Regions from separate parts of the Pseudomonas sp. C9D1 genome, predicted to be linked through region 2. Evidence: predicted binding sites of a transcription regulator. Region 2 holds the regulator's gene; the other holds the start of a gene.

Region 1 (9,203 bases), on a different contig from region 2:
GGCTACATCGCCGAAGTCCTGGCCCGCGTGCTGCCCCTCTTCGCCTCCCCGCTGCGCTCCGTGAGGTAGGCGGCGGGCGACGCACAGCGGCAGGAGTAGACGGATGAACGCCGATCTGGACCGCTACATCGAACACCTGCGCAGCGAACGCCAGGTCTCGCCCCACACCCTCGACGGCTACCGCCGTGACCTGGGCAAGGTCGTCGCCCTGTGCGAGACCTTCGCCATCGCCGACTGGCCCGCCCTCGACCCGCGCACCCTGCGCAGCATCGTCGCCCGCCTGCACCAGCAGGGGCAGTCAAGCCGCAGCCTGGCGCGCCTGCTCTCGGCGGTACGCGGGCTCTACCGCTACCTGGTGCGTGAAGGCGTCTGCCGCCACGACCCGGCCAGCGGCCTCAGCGCCCCCAAAGGCGAGCGCCGCCTGCCCAAGACCCTGGATGCCGACCGCGCCCAGCAACTGCTGGATGGCGCCGTGGAAGATGACTTCATCGCCCGCCGCGACCAGGCCATCCTCGAACTCTTCTATTCCTCCGGGCTGCGCCTGTCGGAGCTGGTGGGGCTGAACCTCGACGGCCTGGACCTCAATGACGGCAGCGTGCGCGTGCACGGCAAGGGCAACAAGGTGCGCGAACTGCCGGTGGGCCGCATGGCGCGGCAGGCACTGGAGCAATGGCTGCCACTGCGCGCCCTGGCCAACCCACAGGACGGCGCGGTATTCATCGGCCGCACCGGCCGCCGCCTAGGGCCTCGCGCCATCCAGCTGCGGGTGCGGGCCGCCGGGGTCCGCGAACTGGGCCAGCACCTGCACCCGCACATGCTGCGCCACTCCTTCGCCAGCCACATGCTGGAATCCTCCCAGGATCTGCGCGCGGTGCAGGAGCTGCTCGGCCACGCCGACATCTCCACCACGCAGATCTACACCCACCTGGATTTCCAGCACCTGGCAGCGGTCTACGACAAGGCCCACCCACGGGCCAAGCGCAACAAGGCGAACGACGAATGAGCATCCAGCTGATCACCTTCGACCTCGACGACACCCTCTGGGACGTCGCCACCGTGATGCACGGCGCCGAAGCGGCCCTGCGTGAGTGGCTGGCCATGCAGGCGCCGAAGCTCGGGCCGGTGCCCATCGAGCACCTGTGGGCCATTCGCGCACGCCTGCTGGCGGACGAGCCGGCACTCAAGCACCGCCTCAGCGAGCTGCGCCAGCGCATCCTCTTCCATGCCCTGGAAGAGGCCGGCTACCCCCGGGACGAAGCGGGCACCCTGGCCACCCGGGGCTTCGACGTCTTCCTCGACGCACGTCACCGCATCGACCTGTTCCCCGAGGTGCACCCGACCCTGGAGATACTCGCCAACCGCTATCGCCTGGCGGTGATCACCAACGGCAACGCCGACGTGCGCCGCCTGGGCCTGGCCGACTACTTCCAGTTCGCCCTGTGCGCCGAGGAGCTGGGCGTCGGCAAACCCGACCCGCACCCGTTCGAGGAGGCGCTGAAACGCGCAGGCGTCGCAGCCGCGCAGGCGGTGCACATTGGCGACCACCCCAGCGACGACATCCACGGCGCCCGTAACGCCGGCATGCGCGCCATCTGGTTCAACCCCCAGGGCAAGGCCTGGGACGGCGAAAGCGCGCCGGATGCGGAAATCCGCAACCTGGCCGAGCTGCCGGCCCTGCTCGGCCGCTGGAACACCCCGGGCTGAGTGGTCGACAGCCATGAAAAAGCCCGCTGATAGCGGGCTTCTTTCATGTGACGGCATGCCTTAGATGGGGCGGCTGCCGTACTTGCTGTCCGGCTTCTTGGGCGGGTCGGCAACCACATTGGGCTCGACTTCCTGCACCTTGCCACCGCGCGCCAGGAAATCTTCCATGGCCCGCGCGAGTGCATCGCGCTCCTTCTGCTTGGCTTCGATGCTGGGCAGTTCTTCGACTTCTACCGCCGCCTTCTTGCCCTTGCTCTTGCCGCCGGACGCTGGGGATTCGCTGTCGCTGTCGCTATCGCCGTCATCGCTGTCTTCGGCCGCCGCAAGCTCCTCGCCCTCATCCTCGTCGGATGCCTCGAGCTCGTCTTGTTCCAGATCTTCGTCGCTCATGTTCTACCTCTTGTCTTGCCAAAGCAGGTTAGTTATAGCCCAGCCGCGCCAGCGTGCTAACGCCACTGGAAAAAAATCAGATCGCCTCGCCGTTCAGCGTGGCGACGACCCGGCGCACGCCGCCATGATCGCGGTGTTCGCCCAGGTAGATCCCCTGCCAGGTTCCCAGCGCGAGCCGCCCTTCCTGTATCGGCAGCATCAGCTGGCAGCCCAGCAGGCTCGACTTGAAATGCGCCGGAAGGTCATCCGGGCCTTCATAGTCATGTTCGTAGCCACCCTCGCCCTGGGGCACGAGGCGATTGAAGAATCGCTCGAAATCGCGCCTCACCGAGGGGTCGGCATTTTCATTGACGGTCAGTGATGCCGATGTGTGCTGCAACCACAGGTGCAACAGACCGACGCGGTAGTCTCGCAGTTCCGGCAAATTCGCCAGCAGCTCATCGGTCACCAGATGAAAGCCGCGTGGCCGTGCGCGCAGGCTGATCAGGGTCTGCTGCCACATGCACGTCTCCCGCTTCGAACTCGTCGGCGCGCATTCTAGCGCGGCTCCAGAAAAAGCAAAGGGCGCCTTGCGGGCGCCCTTTGCGGCTCGTGTTGCATCTTCTGCAGACGCCTTGCGGCGACAGCGACCTCGAGCGAGCCAGAGCCCCAGGTACGACGGCCCATGGCCGCCTCGACAGGGCCCGGCGCGGAGCCGGGCCATGGCGCTTAGAGGTTGTAGCCGCGCTCGTTGTGCTGAGCCAGGTCGAGGCCTACGGTCTCTTCCTCTTCGCTGACGCGCAGGCCCATCACCAGGTCCAGCACCTTGAGGATCACGAAGGTGACGATGGCGGTGTAGATCACGGTGAAGGCGACGCCCTTGAACTGGATGAACACCTGGCTGGCGATGTCTTCGACGGCGCCGAAGCCACCCAGGGCCGGGGCCGCGAACACGCCGGTCAGCAGGGCACCGATGATGCCGCCGATGCCGTGTACGCCGAAGGCGTCCAGGGAGTCGTCGTAGCCCAGCTTGCGCTTCAGGCTGGTGGCGCTGAAGAAGCACAGGACGCCAGCGGCCAGGCCGATGATCAGGGCGCCCATCGGGCCGACGGTGCCGGCAGCCGGGGTGATGGCGACCAGGCCGGCGACCACGCCGGAAGCGATGCCCAGGGCGCTCGGCTTACCGTGGGTCAGCCACTCGGCGAACATCCAGCCCAGGGCAGCGGCGGCCGTGGCGATCTGGGTGACCAGCATGGCCATGCCGGCGGTACCGTTGGCGGCAACGGCGGAGCCGGCGTTGAAGCCGAACCAGCCGATCCACAGCATGGCGGCGCCGACCAGGGTGTAGCCCAGGTTGTGCGGGGCCATCGGAGTGGTCGGGTAGCCCTTGCGCTTGCCCAGTACCAGGCAGGCCACCAGGCCGGCGACACCGGCGTTGATGTGCACCACGGTACCGCCAGCGAAGTCCAGTACGCCCCAGTCCCACATCAGGCCACCGTTGCCGCTCCACACCATGTGGGCGATCGGTGCATAGACGAGGGTGAACCAGATGGCCATGAAGATGAGCATTGCGGAGAACTTCATGCGCTCGGCGAAGGCACCGACGATCAGGGCCGGGGTGATGATGGCGAAGGTCATCTGGAAGGTGATGAACACGCTTTCAGGGAAGGCGGAGGTCAGGCTGTCGACGGTCAGACCGGACAGGAAGGCCTTGCCGAAGCCACCGACGAAGGAGTTGAAGTTGACGACGCCCTGCTCCATCCCGGTGGTGTCGAAGGCCAGGCTGTAGCCGAAGACGACCCAGAGGATGCTGATCAGGCCGGTGATGGCGAAGCACTGCATCATCACCGAGAGGATGTTCTTGGAACGCACCATGCCGCCGTAGAACAGCGCCAGGCCGGGAATGGTCATGAACAGCACCAGCGCGGTAGCGGTCAGCATCCACGCGGTATCACCGCTGTTCAGCACGACCTCGTCAGCGGCCATGGCGAGGCCGGGGGTAACGAGGGACAAAAGGGCTCCTAGCCCTGCGGCTTTACGCAGAGTCATGTTGTTTTCTCCTGGGGCGTTGGGGTTCGGAGGCTTAGATCGCGTCTGTGCCGGTTTCGCCGGTACGGATGCGGATGGCCTGTTCCAGATTGACGACGAAGATCTTGCCGTCACCGATCTTGCCGGTGTTGGCTGCCTTGGTGATGGCCTCGATCACGCGATCCAGTTGATCGTCGGCGATGGCGACATCGATCTTCACCTTGGGCAGGAAATCGACCACGTATTCCGCGCCACGGTACAGCTCGGTATGACCCTTCTGCCGACCGAAGCCTTTGACTTCAGTAACGGTGATGCCCTGCACGCCGATCTCGGACAGCGACTCGCGCACGTCATCGAGTTTGAACGGCTTGATGATGGCAGTGACTAGCTTCATGAAACTCTCTCCCGTATTTGGTGGACTTGCCCCAGGAAAAACGAACCCGGCTCAAGTCTAAGCGCAGTGTCTGGCTTTGTAACGCGTCGAACCGCCCTGGCTCGGCCACTTCGAACGCAGACCAACCGCTTCCGGCGAAACACTCCCCCGCCTCGCCCGACACACCGGTACTGCATCGGTGCATGCGTCGTATGGCCTAAAGCAGAAAGCTTGCCAGCTCCACCAAAAGCGCAGTTTTTCAAGCAGATACTGGCCGTATGCCCCCTCGGCGCCGGAAGACGCCCCGGTATCGCGCACCAAGATGGCGCACGCGGCGAATGGCCATTGCTCAAAAATTGTGCGCCGCCCATCGGGATCGGCCATTCACCCCGCGTGGTAGACTGCCCGCCGCCTGACTATGGAAGCCCATCATGCTGCCACCCAAAGCCCTGCTAGACGCCCTCGGTGCCCACGCCTCCCGCTTGTTCAGCGGTGATACCCCGCTGCCCCGCGCCGAATTCGAAACCCAGTTCAAAGCCCTGCTGCAGAGCGCCTTCAGCAAGCTCGACCTGGTAAGCCGCGAGGAATTCGACAGCCAGATGGCCGTCCTCGCCCGTACCCGCGCCCGCCTCGAGGCCCTGGAAGCCAAGGTCGCCGAGCTGGAAGCCACGCCCACCCCTCCGCCGAACGAGTGACCCGGCGGGCGGGTGACGCGATCAAGGAGCGATCATGTCCCTGGCCCTCGTTCACAGCCGCGCCCAGGTAGGCGTCGAAGCGCCTGCCGTAACCGTGGAAGCGCACCTCACCAACGGCCTGCCGTCCCTGGCCCTGGTCGGCCTGCCGGAAGCGGCGGTCAAGGAAAGCAAGGACCGCGTGCGCAGCGCCATCCTCACCAGCGGCTTCGAGTTCCCGCTGCGGCGCATCACCCTGAACCTGGCGCCGGCCGACCTGCCCAAGGACGGCGGGCGTTTCGACCTGGCCGTGGCCCTCGGCATCCTCGCCGCCAGCGGCCAGGTGCCGGTCGCCAGCCTGACCGAGGTGGAATGCCTCGGTGAGCTGGCCCTCTCCGGCGCGCTGCGCCCGGTCCAGGGCGTCCTCCCCGCTGCCCTTGCCGCCCGCGCGGCAGGGCGCACCCTGGTGGTGCCGAAGGACAATGCCGAAGAAGCCAGCCTCGCCAGCGGCCTGCGGGTGATCGCCGTCGGCCACCTGCTGGAACTGGCCGCGCACCTCACCGGGCAAACGCCCCTCGAACCCTATGCCTCCGCCGGCCTGCCGAACCGCGCCGACGCCTACCCGGACCTCGCCGAAGTACAGGGCCAGGTGGCCGCCAAGCGCGCCTTGCTGGTGGCCGCCGCCGGTGCCCACAATCTGCTGCTCTCCGGGCCGCCCGGCACCGGCAAGACGCTGCTCGCCAGCCGCCTGCCCGGCCTGCTGCCGCCCTTGCAGGAGCAGGAGGCACTGGAAGTCGCCGCCATCCACTCGGTGGCCAGCAACACCCCGCTGGACAGTTGGCCGCACCGCCCCTTCCGCCAGCCGCACCACAGCGCCTCCGGGCCCGCCCTGGTGGGCGGCGGCTGTGACAATTCTAAATAGATGCAAAAAATGAGGAATAGATGCGGCGCTCTCGCTGCCTCTCATGAGGGATAACTAAAGAAATTTTGCGCCCAGAAGCACCTTGTTCGATTGCGGCTGGTCTGTGAAAACTCAAGGGCTGTCGTCCACGCTGAAGCACGAGCCATCCGTCTTCAGGCACTGGTCCTCCCACCCTCCGGATCGTTCTCACCCGCCGACCGAAAAGCAGCGCTGCATTCTCTCAGCCCCTAGCCTCCCGACACTGAACATCAACATTGTGAATCGATACGCCTACTCAGCTCGTCTGAGCAGCTAGGATTGAGTTGGCGCGCATATGCTATAATTTAGCCCATTAACATAACCATATTAATTACTTATTTATCAGTGACTTAGAATGGCATCGGACGAAAAAGAAATTGTTGCAACCGATCTAGCCCAGGTCGCCCGGCTCGCACTAGGCGAGAAAACAGATGACGTACGTCTATTCGTAGCCCGACTAGTGAGGAAGTACCGCGGCACGGAGCCAAAGCTGTCCGAACAGCTTGAGGAGCACTTGCGACTGAATGCTCCGAAGTCATCTACGAACCTGATGCGCAGAGAACAACCCTTTCCAAACAGCTCCGATAACCCCGTTCCGGTGGATGACGAATCGCGTCTTTCACTTCTTAAAATTTTTCAGGACGAGCCCTCAAGGCCTAGCCCCCTGCTGGCCCAGTCGACCAAAGATGGGCTTGAGCAACTCATCCACGAACGCAAACAGATCAAGAAGCTGGCCAGCCTGGGGCTTCACCCCACGAAGTCGGCCATTTTTGTAGGCCCTCCCGGGGTAGGAAAGACCATCACTGCTCGATGGATCGCCTCACAGCTGGGCGTGCCGCTCTACGTTCTGGACCTGACGGCTGTAATGAGCAGCTTCCTAGGGCGCAGCGGAACCAACTTGAGAGCCGCACTCGACTTCGCCAAACGAACTCCATGCGTCCTGCTTCTGGATGAGATTGATGCCATAGCAAAGCGTCGTAGTGACGACAGCGATATTGGCGAGCTAAAGCGTCTTGTCACCGTAATCCTTCAGGAGGTGGATGAATGGCCTGCCACAGGGCTTCTATTGGCAGCGACCAATCACCCAGAGCTGATTGATCCTGCTCTATGGCGCAGATTCGATTTGGTTGTTGAGTTCAATTCACCCGACCCAGAAGCAGTTAAAGCCGCTATTCAACGCTTCCTAGATAGAGACGCAGCTGAGTTCGAAAGCTGGACGGACATACTTTCGTATGCTTTCCAGGGCCAATCTTTTAGTGATATAGAACGAGAGATACATCGCTTCAGGCGTGCTCTTGCCCTCGGCAGCGCAACCGCTAAAAGCCTTGTTGAAGATGCAGTGCGCACCAGATCTGCGACCCTGGATCGCCCGTCACAGATTGAGTTCGCGCTACTGCTAGACAGTCAGACGGACCTATCTCAGCGCGCAATTCATGAAATAACTGGCGTAAGCCGCGACACCATTCGAAAGCACAGGAACACAGACAAGCAATCCCCATCACGAACCTCAAGGAAGAGAAGTAGCCCATGAGTCAAACGAACTTTCTCATTGGTCGCGGCGAGCTATTAACAAGTGATATCAAGGGCCCCCGAAGGAACCCTGATAAGTCAGAGGTCTACACCCTTCACCAAGCTCTTGGACGGCTACAACCCGAGGCAGCCGAGACAGCAAAGGCGCTCGACAAGCTTCCCGATATAGCGTGCCCCCATGATTTTGGCGTCGCTCGGCTCATCATGAACCCGAGCTATATCGCGCGCTCCTATTTCCCAGCCTATCTGCTAAGAGCCACAGGGCTCGAATCACTGGGCAGCAAGCAGATCTGCATCACGCCTGAAAGCTGGAAGCGGAAAGGCGAGCCTCGGGAATGTGCGACCACTGAGATTTTCGTTGCAGGTAAGCGCCAGGCCTTCCGCTCACTAGGTGGCTGGATGGCTGGTCTAGAAGAAGACAGTGATGAGGCACTAGACCTGCGCCGCATTGAGCACATATCAGTCTTTGCGCGAAATCAGCGCATCGCGAATGCCGGCAGCGCGAAGGACAAGTTCTTTGAGTTCGGTGTCCACCTATTACCTGACGAAGGTAGCAGCTTCATCCAGCGCTCATTTGCGCAAATGGCAGAGTCACTAGGTCTGGTCGTACACGGCGGACACAGCTTCGAAGCAGGCAGCCTTTGGTTCGTACCCGTTGAAGGGCCTCAGCAAGCAGCAATGCAACTCGCAGACTTTGTATTTGTTCGAGTGGTTCGCCCCGTAGCCAAAATGCGCAGCCTGCTGCCGAACCTTCGCCGTGGCGGCCCGAAAGTCGAATGTGTTCTCCCAACTCAGGACCCGCTGTCCTTAGAACCTCGTGTCGCGATCTTAGATGCAGGCCTGCCGGCGCAACACACGATTGGGAGATGGCTCAAGAACTATTACGTGATGGATGCGGATGCGGCTGATGATCCACTGGGCCCCGACCACGGTCTAGCGGCAACGTCAGCGTTTCTGTTTGGCCCGCTCCAGCCAGAAGATGTAGCAGCGCGCCCATATGCTTATGTGGATCACTTGAGGGTCCTCGACAACGAGTCCAACAAAGAGAATCCCCTCGAGCTCTATCGGACCTTGGGTCATATCGAGGAAGTCCTGCTGTCCAGGCAGTATGAGTTCATCAACCTCAGCGTCGGCCCTGAAATTCCGATCGAAGATACTGAGGTTCACCCCTGGACCGCGGTCATCGATGAGCTTCTCAGCGATGGCAATACGTTCATGACAGTAGCTGTCGGCAACAACGGCACCATGGACACCAAAACCAGAAATGATCGAATTCAGGTCCCCTCCGACTGCGTGAACGCAATAGCGATAGGCGCAGCAAACAGCACTAATAACAACTGGAGCCGAGCCCCCTACAGTGCTACAGGTCCCGGCAGAAGCCCAGGCCTAATTAAGCCCGATCTCGTGGCATTTGGAGGCAGCGCCAAGGAGTACTTCCATGCTTTGGCTCCGGGAAAAGCTCCCGAGCTGGTCCCCCTCTTAGGCACTAGCTTCGCCTCTCCCTACACCCTCCGCAGCGCCGTCGGCGTGCGCGCCGTCCTTGGCCAAGATCTTTCTCCGCTCGCCATCAAGGCGTTGCTGATTCATG
Region 2 (9,203 bases):
AGATGACCCGCAAGGGCCTCGGCATGACCGCAGTACTGGAGAGCGACGGCAAGCTGGCCGGGATCTTCACCGACGGCGACCTGCGCCGCACCCTGGACAAGGGCGTGGACGTCCGCCAGGCCAGCATCGACGAAGTCATGACGGTCCACGGCAAGACCGTGCGCCCCGACATGCTCGCCGCCGAGGCGCTGAAGATCATGGACGACCACAAGATCAACGTGCTGGTGGTGGTGGACGACAGCGACACCCCCATCGGTGCCCTGCACATCCACGACCTGACCCGCGCCGGAGTGATCTGAATGAGCGACGATCTGCTACAGCGCGCCAAGGCCATCCGCCTGGCGGTCTTCGACGTCGATGGCGTACTCACCGACGGCAAGCTCTACTTCCTGGTCGACGGCAGCGAGTTCAAGACCTTCAATACCCTGGACGGCCACGGTATCAAGATGCTGATCAATTCCGGGGTACGCACCGCGATCATCTCCGGCCGCAGCACTCCCGTGGTCGAGCGACGTGCCCGCAACCTGGGTATCCAGCACCTCTATCAGGGCCGCGAGGACAAGATGGTGGTACTCGATGAACTGCTGGCGGAGCTGGGCCTCGAATACGCACAGGTGGCCTACCTCGGCGACGACCTGCCCGACCTGCCGGTGATACGCCGGGTCGGCCTGGGCATGGCGGTGGCGAGCGCTGACGGCTTCGTCCGCCAGCACGCCCACGGCACCACCCAGGCACGTGGCGGCGAAGGTGCCGCCCGCGAGTTCTGCGAACTGATCATGCGAGCCCAGGGCAGCCTCGACGCTGCACAGGCCGCCTACCTCTAGGTCCGCCCATGTCGAAGAACTTTCGCCTCGCCCTGATCCTGATTCCGGTCGCCGCCCTGCTGATCGCCCTGGGCTACTGGAACATTCGCCCGGAAAGCTTCATGGAGCGCCAGACAACTGCCCCCGCAGACGAGAACGCCATCGACTTCTATGTGGTCAATGCCACCAGCGTGCAATATCAGGAAGACGGCAAGCGTCACTACGAGATGACCGCTGCCAAGCTCGAACACGTCAAATCGAGCGACACCACCCTGCTGACCAATCCCGACCTGCAGCTCTACCGCGGCACCGAGTTCCCGTGGCACGTACAGAGCGAGCGCGGCGAAGTCGGCCCAGAAGGTGAACAGGTGGAGCTGATCGACAAGGTCCGCGTGGAGCGCACCGACGCCAAGGGCCGACCAACCATTCTCACCACCAGCCGCCTGACCGTGTTCCCGGACAGGGAATATGCGGAAACCCAGCAAGCCGTTAGAATCGACGCCGCCAACGGGGTTACCACGGCACAAGGAATGAAAGCGTACTTGAATGACAGCAGGATGATCCTGCAGTCCAACGTAAGAGGCCAGCATGAGGTTCGTTAAAACCCTCCCCCTACTGCTCAGCCTGGGTGCCGCACTCGGAAGTGCCAGCGCCTGGGCGCTGCCCAGCGACCGCGATCAGCCGATCCGCGTCCAGGCGGACAGCGCCGAACTCGATGACAAGCAGGGCGTGGCGGTCTATCGCGGCGACGTGGTCATCACTCAGGGCACCCTGAAGATCACCGGCGACACCGTGACCATCACCCAGAACGCCCAGGGCGAGCTGGAAGTCTTCACCTCGGTGGGCAAGCCTGCCTACTACGAGCAGAAGCCTGCGGTGGACAAGCAGATCGTCAAGGCCTACGGCATGACCATCCAGTACTTCGCTGCCAACGAGCGCATCGTGCTGATCGACCAGGCCAAGGTGATCCAGGAAGGCAACACCTTCGAAGGCGAGAAGATCGTCTACGACACCCAGCGCCAGATCGTCAACGCAGGCCGCGCCACGGGCACCAACGTCGGCACTCCGCGTCCGCGCATCGACATGGTCATCCAGCCGAAGAAGAAAGAGCAGCAAGCGGGACAAGCAGAGTAATGGCGACCCTCAAAGCCCAGCACCTGGCGAAGAGCTACAAGAGCCGCCAGGTCGTCCGTGACGTCAGCCTGTCCATCGACAGCGGCCAGATCGTCGGCCTGCTCGGCCCCAACGGTGCCGGCAAGACCACCTGCTTCTACATGATCGTGGGCCTGGTGAAGGCCGATCAGGGGCGCGTGCTCATCGACCAGCAGGACGTCACCCACCAGCCCATGCACGGTCGCGCCCGCGCCGGTATCGGCTACCTGCCCCAGGAAGCCTCGATCTTCCGCAAGCTCAGCGTGGCCGACAACATCATGGCCATCCTCGAGACCCGCAAGGAGCTCGACCGCGCCGGTCGTCATCGCGAACTGGAGAGCCTGCTGCAGGAGTTCCACATCAGCCACATCCGCGACAGCATCGGCATGAGCCTGTCCGGTGGTGAGCGTCGTCGCGTGGAAATCGCCCGCGCCCTGGCCACCGCCCCCAAGTTCATCCTGCTCGACGAACCCTTTGCCGGTGTCGACCCGATTTCCGTGGGCGACATCAAACAGATCATCCATCACCTCAAGGCCAAGGGGATCGGCGTGCTGATCACCGACCACAACGTCCGCGAGACACTGGATATCTGCGAAACCGCCTACATCGTGAATGATGGCCAGCTCATCGCCGAAGGCAGTGCAGAAGAGATCCTGGCCAACCAACTGGTCAAGGAAGTCTACCTGGGGCACGAATTCCGCCTCTGACGGACCAGCCCTGCGCGCAAAATGTTGCGGGCAGTAGAAAAATCATTCAAGGTCAGGCATATAATTTGCTTCCTGGTGGCGCTTCGGCGCCCTGTAGTGGATGGCGCATGTGCGCCGGCGAATAAGGTGCTAAGCCCTCTGCCATGAAACCATCGCTAGTCCTGAAGATGGGCCAGCAGCTGACGATGACCCCGCAGCTGCAACAGGCCATTCGCCTACTCCAACTGTCCACCCTGGATCTGCAGCAGGAAATCCAGGAGGCCCTGGAGTCCAATCCCATGCTCGAACGCCAGGAGGAAGGAGAAGACTTCGACAACTCCGACCCCATGGCAGAAAGCGAGCAACTGCCCAACTCCGCCAGCCAGGAATCCAGCTTCCAGGAATCCAGCGTCCCCACTTCGGAGAGCGAAAGCCTCGAAGACGGCGAATGGCACGAACGCATCCCCAGCGAACTGCCCGTCGACACCGCCTGGGAAGACGTCTACCAGACCAGCGCCAGCAGCCTCCCCAGCTCCGATGACGACGAGTGGGACTTCACGTCCCGCACCTCGGTGGGCGAGAGCCTGCAAAGCCACCTGCTGTGGCAGCTGAACCTGGCCCCCATGTCCGATACCGATCGCCTGATCGGCGTCACCCTGATCGACTGCATCAACAATGACGGCTACCTGGAGGAAACCCTCGAGGAAGTCGTGGAAGCCTTCGACCCCGAGCTCGAGATCGAACTCGACGAGGTGGAAGTCGTCCTGCACCGCATCCAGCAATTCGAGCCCGCCGGCGTCGGCGCCCGCGACCTGCGCGAGTGCCTGCTCCTGCAACTGCGCCAACTGCCCGCCAAGACCCCATGGCTGAGCGAGGCGCAACGCCTGGCTGGCGACTATCTCGATGTTCTCGGCAGCCGCGACTACAGCCAGCTCATGCGCCGCATGAAGCTCAAGGAAGACGAGCTGCGCCAGGTGATCGAGCTGATCCAGGGCCTCAACCCCCGCCCCGGCTCGCAGATCGAAGCCAGCGAACCCGAGTACGTCGTGCCGGACGTCATCGTGCGCAAGCACAATGAACGCTGGCTGGTGGAACTGAACCAGGAAGCCGTCCCGCGCCTGCGCGTCAATCCGCACTACGCCGGCTTCGTCCGCCGTGCCGACTCCAGCGCCGACAACACCTTCATGCGCAATCAGCTGCAGGAAGCCCGCTGGTTCATCAAGAGCCTGCAAAGCCGCAACGAAACGCTGATGAAGGTCGCCACCCAGATCGTCGAGCACCAGCGCGGTTTCCTCGAGTACGGCGACGAGGCGATGAAGCCCCTCGTCCTGCACGACATCGCCGAGGCAGTGGGCATGCACGAGTCGACCATCTCACGCGTCACCACCCAGAAATTCATGCACACCCCGCGTGGCATATACGAACTGAAATACTTCTTCTCCAGCCACGTCAGCACCTCCGAAGGCGGTGAATGCTCGTCTACCGCCATCCGCGCGATCATCAAAAAACTGGTCGCTGCGGAAAATGCCAAAAAGCCGTTGAGCGACAGCAAGATCGCTGGTTTACTGGAAGCACAGGGTATCCAAGTGGCCCGCCGCACAGTCGCCAAGTACCGGGAATCCCTCGGGATAGCGCCTTCGAGCGAACGCAAGCGGCTGATGTGACGCGGATTGATCCACGCCAAAGTGTTCCGGTGGCAGGCCCGTTAGCCTGTCTCTTACACACGGGCAATAAGGAGAAAGCGGTATGCAAGTCAACATCAGTGGACATCAACTGGATGTGACCGACGCCCTGCGCGACTACGTTGTCGAGAAGTTCGACAAACTGGAGCGCCACTTCGACAAAATCACCAATGTGCAGGTGATCATGCAGGTGGAGAAACTGAAGCAGAAGATCGAAGCCACCCTGCACATCGCCGGTGGTGAGGTCGTAGCCAATGCGGAGCATGAAGACATGTACGCGGCCATCGACCTGCTCACCGACAAACTCGACCGTCAACTGATCAAACACAAGGAAAAGCAGCTGAACCGCCAGCAGGGCGCCACCGCCCGCTGACATTCCCCTTCCTATGATCCGACTTGAGCAAATCCTGACCCCCGGCCGTTCCCTCGTGAACGTGCCGGGCGGCAGCAAAAAACGTGTCTTGGAACAGATCGCCAACCTGGTTGCTCGCGAACTTCCCGACCTCGACTCGCAAGATATCTTCGAAAGCCTGGTCGCCCGGGAGAAACTCGGCTCGACAGGATTCGGCAACGGTATCGCCATCCCCCATTGCCGGCTTCCCGGCTGCACCGCGCCCATCAGCGCCGTGCTGCGCCTGGACGCCCCCGTGGACTTCGACGCCATCGACGGCGCCCCGGTGGACCTGCTCTTCGTGCTTCTGGTCCCCGAAGCCGCCACCGATGAACACCTGGAACTGCTCCGCCAGATCGCCAGCATGCTGGACCGCACCGAGGTGCGTGACCGCCTGCGTCAGACGCAGAGCAGCGACAGCCTGTACCAGGTGGTAGTGGACGTCCAGAACGGACGCTAGGACCTTGCCATGCGCCTGATCATCGTCAGCGGCCGTTCAGGCTCAGGCAAGAGCACCGCCCTCGACGTTCTCGAGGACAATGGCTTCTACTGCATCGACAACCTGCCCGCCGGCCTGCTCCCCGAACTGGCCGAGCGCGCGCTGCTGCAGACCGAGTTGCTGCACCCCCAGGTCGCCGTCTCCATCGACGCGCGCAACCTGCCCAGCCAGCTCAAGCGTTTTCCCGAACTCCTCGAAGAGGCCCGCGCCCGCCACATCCACTGCGATGTGCTGTACCTGGACGCGGATGACGAAACGCTACTCAAGCGCTTCTCGGAAACCCGCCGGCGCCACCCGCTGACCAACGAAGACCGCTCCCTCGCCGAGGCCATCCTCGACGAAGCCTCGTTGCTCGCCCCCATCGCCGACCTGGCTGACCTGAAGATCGACACCACCCACCTCAACCTGTACCAGCTGCGCGACAGCATCAAGCTGCGCCTGCTGAACAAGCCCGAGCCGGGAACCGCCTTCCTCGTCGAATCCTTCGGCTTCAAGCGCGGCATGCCGGTGGATGCGGACCTGGTGTTCGACGTGCGCTGCCTGCCCAACCCCTACTGGAAGCCCGAGCTGCGCGATAACTCAGGCCTGGACGCCAATGTCGCCGAATACCTGGCCGCGCAGCCGGATGTCGAGGAGATGTACCAGGACATCCTCGGCTACCTGAACAAATGGCTGCCGCGCTTCGCCGCCAGCAACCGCGCCTATGTCACTGTCGCCATCGGCTGCACCGGCGGTCACCACCGTTCCGTGTACCTCGCCGAACGCCTCGGCCAGGCACTCAAACCCAACCTGAAGAACGTCCAGGTTCGCCACCGCGACCTCAGTTAAAGGATCCCCGCCGCGATGCCAGCCTGTGAAATCACCATCATCAACAAACTGGGGCTGCATGCCCGCGCCGCGGCCAAGTTCGTTGGCGTCGCCGGGCGCTACCCCTGCCAGATTCGCGTAGGCCGCACCCCGGAAAGCCTGGTGGACGGCAAAAGCATCATGGCCGTGATGATGCTCGCCGCCGGCAAGGGCACCAACATTCACCTGCACACCGAAGGCGAGCAGGACGACGATGCGCTCAACGCACTGATCGAGTTGATCAACAATAGGTTTGACGAAGGCGAGTGACGGAAAGCCCGGTACAGATACCGGGCCCGAAAGAGCTGAAACGCTGAACCACCCCGCGACGCCTTCCCTGCGTCGCGACATGAGCACCGGCCGATCAGGCCAGCGCCGTATCCAGCACCATCATCAGGCAGAAGCCCGCGGCCAACCCCAGGCTCGCAGCAGTCTCATGCCCCTTGCGATGGCACTCCGGGATGATTTCGTGGGTCACCGCGAAGAGCATCGCCCCCGCTGCCAGGGCCAGGCCCCAGGGCAACAGCAACGCCGACACCTGCACCAGCCACGCACAAAGCAACGCGAACACCGGCTCCACCAGCCCGGACGCCGCGCCGATCAGCATCGCCTTGCCCCGGGACATCCCCGCCCCTGCCAACACCAGGGAAATGATCAGCCCTTCCGGCAGGTCCTGCAGCGCGATACCCAATGCCAGGCTGTCCGCGCCCGCCAACCCGGCGCCCGCCGCCACCCCCACCGCCATGCCTTCCGGGATGTTGTGCAGGACGATGGCAATGACGAACAGCAGGATGCGCGGTGCCAGCACCAGGCGGTCGGTACGGGTATCGACCTCGAGCTGCCGCTCCGGCAGCAGCCTGCCAAGGCCGAACAGTGCACTGGCCCCCAGCAGCAGGCCGAGGCTCATGAGGAAGCCTGCCGACCATTTGGAAAAGCCCAACTGGCCGGCTGCATCCAGCCCGGGGATCAACAGCGAGAACACCGTCGCCGCCAGCATCACACCGGCACCGAAGCCCAGCAGGGTGTCGGAGGTGCGTGCCGAGATGCTGCGCATGAACAGCACCGGCAAGGTGCCGACGGCCGTGCCCAACGCACACAGCGTGCCCGACTTCAGCGCATGCCAGAGATGAGGCTCCAGCGCACGCTCGGCAGCCAGTACCGCCTGCCAGGACAACAGCAGGCAGCCGACGAGCATCACGCAGAGGCCAAGAACCTGGCGCAGGGAAAGCCCGCTGGGTAATAGAGAAGACATGGGACCCCGGCTGGGCGGGTGCAGGCGCCCGTCGGCGCCCAGGCTGTGCAGGTCGGGCTCAGGCATCAGGCCATCGCCTCTCGGTATCGACGGTCCACTTCGGCCCAGTCGATGACATTGTAGAAAGCGCCGATGTATTCGGGACGACGGTTCTGGTAGCGCAGGTAATAGGCGTGCTCCCACACATCCAGCCCGAGGATCGGCACGTTGCCATTCATCAGCGGGCTGTCCTGGTTACCGCTGCTCTCCACCACCAGGCGCTTGTCCGGCGTCACGCTGAGCCAGGCCCAGCCGCTGCCGAAGCGGGTCAGCGCCGCCTTGGTGAAGGCCTCCTTGAAGGCCGCGAAGCCGCCCAGCTCCGCCTCGATGGCCGCACGCACGGTGCCATGGGGCTCCCCACCGCCAGTGGGCGACATCACCGTCCAGAACAGCGAATGGTTGGCGTGCCCGCCGCCGTTGTTGATCACCGCGCCGCGCAGTTGCTCGGGCACCTCCGCCAGGCGCTGCAGCAACGACTCCACCGGCAGCTGGCCGAGGGGGTTGCCCTCCAGGGCTGCATTGAGGTTGTTGATGTAGGTCTGGTGGTGCTTGCTGTGGTGGATTTCCATGGTCTGCGCATCGATGTGCGGTTCCAGGGCGTCGTAGTCATAGGTGAGGACGGGCAGGCTGTAGGTCATGGTCGGTTCCTTGTTCAATGGTAGTAGCGGCTGCCGGAGGTGCTCGGCAGGGCTCGCGAAGAATGGCCAGGCACGATGCCGAGCAGGCGATCGGTACGGGGATAGGCGCCGTGCTCCTGGATGAACTGCAACAGGCTGCTGTAGGTGCAGCGGCTATGGCGCAGGGCAACGTCGCGCAGCGCCTCGGGCAGGCTAGTGTCACGCAGCACCTGCAGCAGGCGCTCGTGGCAGGTGCAGAGATTCTCCGCCGTCTCCTCCGGCTGGCCGAGCATCAGGTGCAGGTCGGCCAGGTTGTGGTGGGAGACCACGAACGCGGCCACCGCCTGGTCCGCATCCGGCCACCGCTCCAGCAGCATCTGCGCCTGGGCCAGGGCCTGCAGGTAAAGCTCCCGCGCCTCGATCCAGTCACCGCTGTGGAAGCTGCGGTTGCCAGCCTCGATGGTTCGTTTCCAGTACTCCATCGGCCACCTCCAGGTGGGCGAAGGGTGCCGCCGTGGCAGCACCCGGTGTCGCGGCTAGAGGCCGCCCTCGGTGAGTTTTTCCGGGTCGAGCAGCTTCTCCAGCTCCGCGCGGCTCAGCTCGGTGTTCTCCTGCGCCACATCGATCACCGGGCGCCCCTCGCGGTACGCCTGCTTGGCGATCTCGGCGGCCTTGAGGTAGCCGATGATGGGGTTCAGCGCGGTGACCAGAATCGGGTTGCGCGACAGCGCTTCGTTCAGCTTCGGCTGGTTGACCTTGAAGCTCGCCACCGCACGGTCGGCCAGCAGCAGGCTGCTGCTCGACAGCAGCTGGACGCTGTTCAACAGGTTGTGGGCGATCACCGGCAGCATCACGTTCAGCTCGAAGTTGCCCGACTGGCCGGCAACGGTGATGGCCGCGTCATTGCCGATCACCTGGGCGGCGACCATCGCCGTGGCCTCGGGGATCACCGGGTTGACCTTGCCCGGCATGATCGAGGAGCCCGGCTGCAGGGCCTCCAGCTCGATCTCGGCCAGGCCGGCCAGCGGGCCGGAGTTCATCCAGCGCAGGTCGTTGGCGATCTTAATCAGGGTCACTGCCACCGTTTTCAGCTGGCCGGACAGGGCCACGGCGGTGTCCTGGGAGCCGATCAGGGCGAAGAAGTTGTTGCCCGGGGTGAACTGCAAGCCGGTGAGCAGGTTCAGCTCCACGCAGAAACGCTCGGCGAAGCGCGGATGGGCGTTGATCCCGGTGCCG

Evidence for each region. The regulator sigma-54, encoded in region 2, starts transcription at its own class of promoters, with help from an activator protein. The targets are predictions, from matches to a motif close to ANTGGCATNNANNTTGCTNT.
Region 1: the regulator sigma-54 is predicted to act here: its motif matches at 4,694-4,713, upstream of glnK (P-II family nitrogen regulator).

The regions. Positions count from the first base shown of each region.
Region 1 is NZ_JBSZIE010000002.1:3,675,135-3,684,337, reverse strand. It holds gene ACXI0U_RS24845 (DUF484 family protein) at 1-69, shown strand, start outside; gene xerC (tyrosine recombinase XerC) at 104-1,003, shown strand; gene ACXI0U_RS24835 (HAD family hydrolase) at 1,000-1,704, shown strand; gene sutA (transcriptional regulator SutA) at 1,765-2,094, opposite strand; gene ACXI0U_RS24825 (secondary thiamine-phosphate synthase enzyme YjbQ) at 2,171-2,596, opposite strand; gene ACXI0U_RS24820 (ammonium transporter) at 2,803-4,122, opposite strand; gene glnK (P-II family nitrogen regulator) at 4,157-4,495, opposite strand; gene ACXI0U_RS24810 (accessory factor UbiK family protein) at 4,906-5,169, shown strand; partial or broken gene ACXI0U_RS24805 (YifB family Mg chelatase-like AAA ATPase) at 5,204-6,049, shown strand; gene ACXI0U_RS24800 (AAA family ATPase) at 6,441-7,616, shown strand; gene ACXI0U_RS24795 (S8 family peptidase) at 7,613-9,203, shown strand, end outside.
Region 2 is NZ_JBSZIE010000001.1:535,855-545,057, reverse strand. It holds gene ACXI0U_RS02535 (KpsF/GutQ family sugar-phosphate isomerase) at 1-299, shown strand, start outside; gene ACXI0U_RS02530 (KdsC family phosphatase) at 300-824, shown strand; gene lptC (LPS export ABC transporter periplasmic protein LptC) at 833-1,405, shown strand; gene lptA (lipopolysaccharide transport periplasmic protein LptA) at 1,392-1,937, shown strand; gene lptB (LPS export ABC transporter ATP-binding protein) at 1,937-2,662, shown strand; gene ACXI0U_RS02510 (RNA polymerase factor sigma-54) at 2,806-4,305, shown strand; gene hpf (ribosome hibernation-promoting factor, HPF/YfiA family) at 4,388-4,696, shown strand; gene ptsN (PTS IIA-like nitrogen regulatory protein PtsN) at 4,710-5,174, shown strand; gene rapZ (RNase adapter RapZ) at 5,184-6,041, shown strand; gene ACXI0U_RS02490 (HPr family phosphocarrier protein) at 6,057-6,329, shown strand; gene ACXI0U_RS02485 (ZIP family metal transporter) at 6,424-7,311, opposite strand; gene ACXI0U_RS02480 (superoxide dismutase) at 7,377-7,988, opposite strand; gene ACXI0U_RS02475 (tetratricopeptide repeat protein) at 8,003-8,449, opposite strand; gene fumC (class II fumarate hydratase FumC) at 8,504-9,203, opposite strand, start outside.